DNA from 2 places in the Paenibacillus haidiansis genome. Region 1 is predicted to be linked to the other one. Evidence: predicted binding sites of a transcription regulator. Region 1 holds the regulator's gene; the other holds the start of a gene.
What was found. The regulator Rex, encoded in region 1, represses fermentation and respiration genes when NADH is low (regulators of the CRP and FNR family bind a similar motif). The targets are predictions, from matches to a motif close to TTGTGAAATATTTCACAA.

Region 1 (4,862 bases):
TCCTTGTAAAAAAGCTGCCAGACCAGCTCATCGTTATATATACCCGGCATTAATCTGACGATTTCGATTCCCGGATAGGTGTCGCGTATGATCTCGCGCACCTGGCTTTCCGATACCCCTTCGGACAGCGGCTTTATTTCGGGCTGTCCGCCTTCCGGCAGCCAGATCATGACCTCGCGGCCATTCTCATCCTTACCCTGAATGACCCAGCAGACTTTGTCCCAGACGGACTTCCACACTTTCGTCGTTTCCTGAAGCCCCGCTTCCTGCCGGGCCTGCTGAACGGCCGCGTCCTCTCCTTGCCGTAATTCCTGCTGAATATAGAGATAATAACGGTGAAGGCCGATGAGCACGAGCGCCAAAATCACAATGGAGAGCAGGATCCATTTGGTTCTGTTTCTCAAGCCTCTCTTCCTTTCCCCAATGCCGGATTAATCATCGAGCGAGCAAGCCCTCAAAAGCCGCCTGCGCTTCGAACCGCACTTTCTCTTCGTCCAAGGTCAGGCATTCTCCGTGCTTGACGACCTGCTTGCCGTTCACCCAGACATGCTCTACATCCTTCGGACCGGCGGAGTAAACCGCATGCGAAATATAATCGGTCCGCGGCAGGAAATGAGCCTGCTCCGTATCCAGCGCGATGAAATCCGCCTTCATCCCGGCGGCGAGCTTGCCCGTATCGGACAGGAAGAGCGATTTAGCTCCGTATTCCGTGCCCATTCGGAGCGCTTCCGCTGCCGGAACGGCCGTAGGGTCGCCCGAAACTCCCTTATGGATCAGGGCCGCCAGGCGGATCTCTTCGAACATGTCGAGGTTATTGTTGCTGGCCGGACCGTCCGTGCCGAGCGAGACGGTGACCCCGGCCTTAAGCAGCTCGGGCACGCGCGCCACGCCGCTTGCCAGCTTGAGATTGCTGCCCGGATTATGGGACACGGCGACATGGTGATCCGCTAAAATCCCGATTTCCTCGTCGGTCAAATGCACGGCGTGCGCCAGCAGTGCCGGGCGGCTGAACAAGCCGAGATTGAGCAGATGCTGAACGGGACGAACGCCGTAATCGGCCACATTCTGCTCGACTTCGGCGCGCGTTTCCGACATATGCGTATGAAGCGGAAGATTCAGATCATGCGCCGCCTGTACGATTTTCTCGATATAATCCGGAGGACAGGTATAAGGCGCGTGCGGAGACATCATCGTCGTAATCCGCCCGTCCGCCTTGCCGTGCCAGTTCTTGGCGAAGGCCACCGCATCATCCAGCTTCTGCTGCTGCACATCCGGCGGACACAAACCGATCACGCCGCGCGTCAGCACGGCGCGGATGCCCGACTGCTCGACTACGGCTGCCACTTGATCCATATGGTCGTACATATCGAGGAACGTCGTCGTCCCGCCTTTCAGCATTTCCAGAACCGACAGTGCCGTGCCCCGGTACACGTCTTCTCCCGAAAATTTAGCTTCCATCGGCCACATTTTCTCCTGCAGCCACTGCTGCAGCACCATATCGTCGCCATAACCGCGAAGCAGGGACATCGCGGCATGGCCGTGGGTGTTGATCAGGCCCGGCAGAAACAGCAGGCCTTTGCCGTCGAACGTTTCGGCTCCTTCCGCTCCCACAGGCCGGTCTTCGCCGATATAGGCGATCGTGTCGCCTTCAATCAGCATATAGCCGCGAAGAACCGGGTTTTCCCGGTCAAGTACGGCAAAAGTTCCATCTTTAATCAGCCATTTTCGAGTCGTCATTGGTTGTTTCCTTTCCCCCATCCAAATAATACGCCAAGCTCATCAAATCGGTTGTGAAATCGGCCGCATGCACGCGCACTTCGGCCGGGGCCTTGATGATGATCGGAGCAAAATTGAGGATCGCCCCGATCCCCGCTTCGATAAGCTGGTCGGCCACGCGTTGTGCCTCTACGTCCGGTACCGTAATAATGCCGATACGGATATTTTTCTTCTTTACGGTTTCGATCAGCTCTTCGATCGGCTGAATCTCGATGTTGTTGATCATGGTGCCGATTTTGGCGGGCGATGAATCAAAAACGGCCACAATTTTCATATTGTCCTTGACGTAAGCATTGTAATTGGACAGCGCCTGACCGAGATTACCGGCACCGATCAAAGCGACGTTGATCTGCTGGTCCAAATTGAGAATTTGCCTGATCTTTTCGATCAGATAGGGCACATCGTAGCCGATCCCCTTGCGGCCGAAATCGCCGAAATACGCGAGATCCTTGCGGATTTGCGCCGGATTGAGATCCAGCTTCTGTCCCAGCTCCTGGGACGATACCGTCGGAACTTCACGGCGGCTCAATTCATTGAGAAACCGCAAATACACCGGCAATCTGCGTACTACAGCATCCGAAATTTTTTCCGTTTTCATTGGTTATCCCCCTATTTGGCGCGATTTGAACAACAATTACCGCTCTTATTCATCACTCTTTATAAATCTCGCTCTTTATACATCCAGCCATTCCGAAATGCGAGGAACCATCTGCCCAAGCGGCATATGCTCCATCTTCGGTCCAGGCAAAGAATATAAAAAATACTTTCCGTAGTAAGATTCCAAGATGCGCGTATCGTAAACGACCACGATCCCGCGGTCCTGCGAGGACCGGACCAGCCGTCCGAAGCCTTGCTTGAACCGGATCACGGCCTGAGGAACCGACAGCTTCATAAACGGATTCTTCTTCTCCTGCTGCAGCCGTTCGCTCTTGGCCTCAACGAGCGGATGGTTGGGCGGTTGAAACGGCAGCCGGACGATGGCGAGACTGGTCAACGCTTCTCCAGGGATGTCCACTCCTTCCCAAAAGCTGTTGGTTCCCAGCAGCACGGAGGCGTTCTGTCCCTGAAAGCGCCGGGTCAGCTTGGTCCGGCTTCCGCTGTCCATGCCTTGCCCGATCACGGTAATTCCCTGCTCCGCCAAGAGCTCCTTGAGCGGATCGTATACCTGCCTTAGCATCCGGTAGGAAGTGAACAACACCAGCATGCGGCCTTTCGTGACGACCGCCGTATCGGCCAGCGATTGCACCAGCGTACGCACAAAATGATCGTCGCCCACGCTGCCCTTCACGCTGGGGAAGTCACGCGGGATGACCACAAGCGCCTGTTCGCGGTAATTGAACGGCGAGGGAAGCATCGCCGTAAGCAGCCGCTCCTGTTCCGCCGCTTCCCCGAGCCCAAGCTGGTCGATCATATATTGAAACGATTTATCCACCGACAGCGTAGCCGAAGTCATGACCACGCTTTTCTTCTTATCGAAGAAAAATCCTTTCAGCTGCGTGCTCACATCGATCGGAACCGCAAACAATTGCAGAGATTTGCTGCGATAGGTGCCGTTTCCTTCGAGCCAGTAGACCGTATTGGCATCGTCCATCTTCATGAAGAACCGCAGGGCGTCGCGCTCGCCGGCCAGATCCTTGAACAGGCCGCTGATATCGGTGACTAAACTGTCGAATCCGTAATCGTTGTCGTCGTCCTTCAGCTCGGCAAGCAGACGCTCCCCTTTGCGGATCGTATCGGAAAGCGTGGTATAGATCTGATTCTCGATCGCGGAAAGCGCCTCCCAGACTTTCGGCTTCTTGTCCTGCAAGAGCCGGAGCACGAATTGTCCGGGGTCGCCGGGGGCCGCATCACTGCGTTCCGGCATGAGCGCAAACAATTGTTCCGCCAGCCGGTCCCAACAATCTTTCACATCGAGCAGCGAAGGATACAATCCGTCGATGACCGAGCACCATTCCGCCGATTTTTCGCCCTCCGCATGACCAAGCATCGTTCTCAGGTTCGGCAATTGTCCGGTCTTGCTGTCCTTAAACAGCCGGGTAAGCGTATGGACAACGGTGAAATATTTCATTTGCAAGCCGAGATGCTTGCCGGCGACCTCCTCCAAATGGTGCGCCTCGTCGATGACCAGGCGGTCGTAGCCCGGCAGGAGCTGATGCCCGGCCTGAATGTCCGTAAACAGCTTGGAATGGTTCGTAATGACCACGTCGGCCACCCCGGCTTCATGCTTGGCCTTATGGTAATAGCACTTGCGGAACCACGGGCAGGACCGGCCAAGGCAGGAATCGGATTCGCTAGCCACCGTTTCCCAGAAATCGCTGCCCCGGTTTCCCAGATTGAGTTCTTCGTCGTCCCCCGTCTCCGTCTGCGCCAGCCAGACGATCATTTGGGCCGCCGTTATCACCTCTTCTTTAGGTGTGGCAAAGTCCTTTCTATTCATTTTATGTTCAAATTTGCGCAAACACAAATAATGTTGTCTTCCTTTAAACACCGCGGCCGTAAACGGAAACGGCACGGCTTCCGTCAGCAGGGGGATATCCCGTTCCCGCAGCTGCTCCTGAAGGTTGATCGTATGCGTGCTGACCATAACCTTCTCGTCTTGCTTTACGCTATGATAAATGGCCGGCAGCAGGTACCCGAGCGATTTGCCGGTACCGGTCCCCGCCTCGATCAAGAGATGCTTGTCCTCGGCAAAGGCGCGATTCACTTCGCCCAGCATGAGGGTCTGAGCTTCGCGCTCTTCATATTCCGGCAGCTTGGCGCGCAAATTATCCTTTACCTGCTCCATAAACTGCTCGAAGGAAATGTCCCGCAGCGGATTGTCAAGCATGCCGCTTCTAGCCGGTTCAATATCCATCCAATCATCAACCCGAAGCGCAAATTGGCGGTAATAAGTGAAACCGTCGGGTTCCTGTCCGGCTTCCCGTTCCCTATCCTGGAGCATGGCGTCGAAGAACCAGCCCAGATCGCTGTCCTCGCCTGCGAACAGATCCGACAGCCGCTGCAGCACGAGCAGGGGCAAGCCGCTCAGCTCTTCCAGACATTTCAGGAAGATCAGCGCGGTCGCCAAAGCGTCGCTGTCCGCCTGG
Region 2 (4,862 bases), on a different contig from region 1:
TCTTCGCCCTCCAGGCCGAACCTCGCGGCCACCCTGTTCCAGACCGAGATGCAGGCCGGAATCGCCAGTCCGCATTCCCGCTCCAGCCTGCCCGCCTCGCGAACCAAATCGGCGGCCGTTCCCTGGAACGCCTTCGCGCCCTCCTTCATGACGACCCATGTGTCGACATAAGGGAGCATCTCTTCCATCCGGTGGGTAATGACGACGACCGTCTTACCCTGCTCCCGCTGCATCCGGGACAATAGTCCGGCCAGCTCCGCCCGGCTCTCCGGATCCAGCGTCGCGGTCGGCTCATCGAGCGCGATCACCTCCGGATCCATCGCCAGCGCGGACGCGATCGCCACTTTGCGCATCTGGCCGCCGCTCAAATGGAACGGATTCCGCGGCAGGAACGAATCGTCCAGCCCGACCATCGCCAGCGCCTTGCTAGCCCGCTCCTTCGCTTCCGCCGGACTCATCCCGAAGTTCAGCGGGCCGAAGCATAGATCCTTCTCGACCGTGTCCTCGAACAACTGCTGCTCGGGGAACTGGAACACCAGCCCGACGCGCCGCCGCAGCTCGCGCAGCGGCGGCCCCTTCGCCCCGGCTTCCATCGTAAAGTCGAGCACGCGGACCTTGCCCCCGGTCGGCTTCAGGATGCCGTTCAAATGCTGGAGCAGCGTCGATTTGCCGGAGCCGGTTCCGCCCGCAACGGCGGCGAATGTCCCCGTGGCGAGCCGCAAATCGATCCCCTCCAGCGCGCTGTGCCGCCAGAGGCTCCGGTCGTCGTAGGCGAAGCTTACTTGCTCGTAGCTAATTGCCATAGCGTATCTGCCACCTCCTCCTCGGAAAGATCCGGGGGCAAATGAATACCCTGCCGCCTAAGCTCCCGCTCCAGACGGATCCGGTAAGGAGCGATCACCCGGCAGGAGCGGAGCAATTCCTCGTCTTCGAACAGCTCCCTCGGCGTCAGATCGGCCGCCACTTCCCCGTCCCGCAGCACGATCGCGCGGTCGGAAGCCATGATCTCCTCCGCATCGTGCGTAATGGAGATGATCGTATACTCCCCACTCCGCTTCATATCGCGTACAATCTCAAGCAGTTCCCCGCGCGCCTTTTCGTCAAGCATGGAGGAAGCTTCGTCAAAGATGACGATGCCGGGCTCCATCGCCAAAATGGCCGCCACCGCCACCCGCTGCTTCTGGCCGCCCGACAATTCGGAGGGGTGCTTGGAGAGCAAGTGGCCGATTTCCAATTTGCCCGCGTACCGTTGTACCCGCTCCGTCATTTCTTCCCGCGGCAAACAACGCCCCTCCAGACCGAAGGCGATATCCTCCTCCACGGTGGCGCCGATAAATTGGTTGTCCGGGTTCTGGAACACCATGCCGATTCGGGGCCGAATCCGCCCCACGGTCTCTTGGTTCAGCGGAATTCCTTCCACTAAAATGGTGCCGCCGTTTACGGCAAGCAGGCCGCCTAGCAATTTGGCGAGTGTCGATTTCCCGCAGCCGTTGGGTCCCACCAGCGACACCCAGCTTCCCCGCGGGATGCCGCATGTCACATCGCTGAGTACCGGCCGCTCCGGCCCGTAAGCAAAAGACACGTGCTGCAATTCGAAAGCGAGCCCGGCTTCTTCCATGATCATCGTCCCCTTTCCCTACGGCTGCAAAGCCTGGTTCGCCGCGATCTAAGCCGTTTCGGTCAGGAATCCTTCGAACAGCGACAGCTTGGAAAGCGAAGGAACCAGATATTTAACGGCGATGCCGACGGCAATCCCGGTCAGCACGCCCATGATGAGCAGCATCGGCAAATAGTAGAAAATATTGGTGGTGTTGAAGTAAATACAGGCCGCCGTAAGCTGCCCGACATTATGCGCGATCCCGCCGACAATGCTGATGCCGATGGCGCTGAGCCGCTTGCGCCCGATCAGCAGCAGGAACCACATGGCCGCGAAGCTGAACAACGCTCCCATAATGCTGAACAGGAAACTGGAAAATGTACCGAAAATAAATGCCGTAAGCAACGTCTTCAGCAGCACCATGACAAAAGCGTCTCTGGCCCGCAAAAAATACAGGCAGGTCAGCACCATAATGTTGGCCAGCCCCAATTTGGCGCCAGGTACGCTCATATTGACGGGAATCAGGGATTCCACCAGACTAAGCACGACCGCAACCGCGGCGAATATCGCAACGATAACCGTTCTTTTTAACGCTAGATTGGCTCCTTCATTTAACGACGGCATCGATCTCATCTCCTTCCCCGGATGGACCTTCGATTTCTACCAACAGCTTGTGTGGCAAACAAACGATGGTTCCTCCGTTCCGTTCAATAAACCCGAAAGTAAGGCACACTTTATCGGGGCAATCCGCATCGATCATTTCAATCCCATAATCATGAACTTTCAAAAGGTTGTATCCGTATTCCGTTTTGATTTCTATCGTCTGCTCTTCTCCGGTCAATTCCACGGTCCGGAACAACTCCCCGTCAACCGTGATTTTGGCGACGCGCGTTTCGTTGTGATATTTTTCACTTGAACTGCCGTCAAGCCATCTCGGGACCAAAAAAACGGCGGCGATGACGATAATGAGTCCGATCAGCAGGATGTCTCCGCGTTTCATAGCAAACTCCCTTATTTTTTAATTATGTAAATCTTAGACGACTTCATTATACCTGTAACATTCGTCACTCCTATGTGATAAATGTCTCAAACTGTGAACTATTTCACAAAATCCTCATTTAAGAAGCGATTTCAGGGAATAATAATTACTTTGTGAATAAAAGTACTTTTAGTGCCGGCCAATTTCTGCTAGAATCAAGGCGAAAATGACATGTAGAAAAGAGGCCTAACTATGAAAATAAACAAGCCCGTCATTCTGCTGGCGACCTTCTCCCTGCTTGCGGCGCTGCTTGGCGGCTGCTCCGGCACCGGCTCGGCCGATACGGCCGGCACGAACGCGCAGGCTGAGCAAAATAAGACCATTGAACCTTTGTCCCAGACATTTTTTATATTTGATACCGTCGTAAATATTAAAATCTACGATGAGCGGGCCACATCCAAAAATATGGAAGAGCTTGAAGCTCTCATGAAAGAGATAGACTATAAAATCAGCCGCAACAACCCGGACAGCGAGATCTCCAAAGTCAACGCGCAGGCCGGCATTGCTCCTGTCGAGGTGTCCCCGGACACGTTCGAGCTGGTCACGCTGGCGGTGGAATACGCCAAGAAGACGAACGGCCTGCTCGATCCGTCGATCGGACCGCTCGTCAGCCTGTGGAACATCGGCCATGAAGGAGCCCATGTCCCTCCCGCAGGCGATATCGCCGCGGCGCAGCAGTTGACGGATTACCGCAAAATCGAGCTGAACCCGGAGAAGCATGAGATTTATTTGCAGACCAAAGGCATGGAAATCGAACTGGGTTCTTACGGTAAAGGCTATGCGGCCGACAAGATTTACGATTATTTGGCGGAGCAGGATTTCCATAGCGCCATTATCGACCTTGGCGGCAATATTCTCGTCATGGGCAGCAAGCCGGGCGATCTGCCTTGGAATGTCGGCATCCAGGACCCGGATCAGGAGCGGGGTAACCCGATCGGCTCGGTTAAGGTCGTCGACAAAACGGTCGTAACCGCCGGAATTTACGAACGCTTCTTTATCGAGGACGGGAAGATGTACCAGCACATCCTCGACCCCCGGACCGGATACCCGGTCGACAACAATATCAGCAGCGTAACCATCATTACGGATAGCTCCACCGATGCGGACACGATGGATACCTCCTTGTTGATCATGGGCATTGAAGAAGGCTTGAAATTCGCCGAAAGCACTCCGAATACGGAAGTGTTGTTCATTACCAAGGACAAGAAGTTGTACGCCTCGCCGGGATTCAAAGAAATGCTGAATAAAACGAACGACGAGTACACTTTTGCCAATTGAATCTTATCCGGTTTATCCTCTATATCCCGTTTAAACTCCCGATCACCAGCCCCTCCGCTCCCCGCCGAGGGGTCTTTCATTTGACTTTTCATGAAAATTACAGTAGTATTTCAAATAGATTGTTAAACCCCTATAGCAGTTCCTCAAAAGATTATAACTCTCCTGTATACCGATTCGGTATGAAATTCCTTATTTGATTGACCCTAAGAGTAAGAATTGCCGAGTATTTCCGATTCACACTGGCGCGGTCATCGGAGCCGCAAGGACAAATGAGAGGTAGGGCTTTTGTTGTTTTGGAAACCGTCTTAAGTTACGGTTGTAGTCTAAGCGGGAACTCCTCCACAACCTTCAGCGTGTACATGAAGGCGCGGGTAACAATACAATATGCAAAAAAAGCAAGCGTCGCGCGGATCAAAGCATCCGTTTGACGCTTGCGTCCATTTTAGGGCCTGAATTTCAAACGGCCTTAATCTACGCTAAGGTTGTCCCAATTCATTTGGAACTGCTCCAGCATTTCCGTCTTGCCGATCTTCCCGCCGATATACGCCTGCATGCTGCTGGAGATCTCCTGCGGCATACCGTTCGGGAGGCGGAACCAGTTCCAGGTCAGCGCCTTGCCGGCGTCCGTATAGTTCAACACTTCCATCCCAAGCGCGCCGAGATCTTCTTCCGTCCCCTCGATACTGTCGAACGCAGGGATAAATTTGAACTCCTTGGTGATGTATTTTTTGCCCGTTTCGGAAGTCACAAGCCAGTTTAGAAACTCTTTGGCCTCTTCTTTGACCGGCGAGTCTTTGTAAATGACCCAATTGTTCGGCACGCCGACGAACAGCCTGTCGTTGTCCTCCGCGGTGTCGTCGATCGGCATCGGCAGGATGCCGAGATTCAAATCCGGGTTGATTCCGTCAAGCTGCACCTGGGTCCAGTTGCCCTGTTGAAGCATCGCGG

Region 2: V3851_RS10375 (FAD:protein FMN transferase) is a predicted target of Rex. The motif match lies at 2,689-2,706, and genes of this name have one in related genera.

The regions. Positions count from the first base shown of each region.
Region 1 is NZ_JAZHPZ010000001.1:136,108-140,969, forward strand. Features, by position in the region: gene V3851_RS00590 (cell wall elongation regulator TseB-like domain-containing protein) at 1-404, opposite strand, end outside; gene V3851_RS00595 (amidohydrolase) at 436-1,737, opposite strand; gene V3851_RS00600 (redox-sensing transcriptional repressor Rex) at 1,712-2,374, opposite strand; gene dinG (ATP-dependent DNA helicase DinG) at 2,450-4,862, opposite strand, start outside.
Region 2 is NZ_JAZHPZ010000004.1:153,676-158,537, forward strand. Features, by position in the region: gene V3851_RS10355 (ATP-binding cassette domain-containing protein) at 1-803, opposite strand, end outside; gene V3851_RS10360 (energy-coupling factor transporter ATPase) at 779-1,618, opposite strand; gene V3851_RS10365 (Gx transporter family protein) at 1,667-2,221, opposite strand; gene V3851_RS10370 (NusG domain II-containing protein) at 2,205-2,597, opposite strand; gene V3851_RS10375 (FAD:protein FMN transferase) at 2,829-3,914, shown strand; gene V3851_RS10380 (ABC transporter substrate-binding protein) at 4,381-4,862, opposite strand, start outside.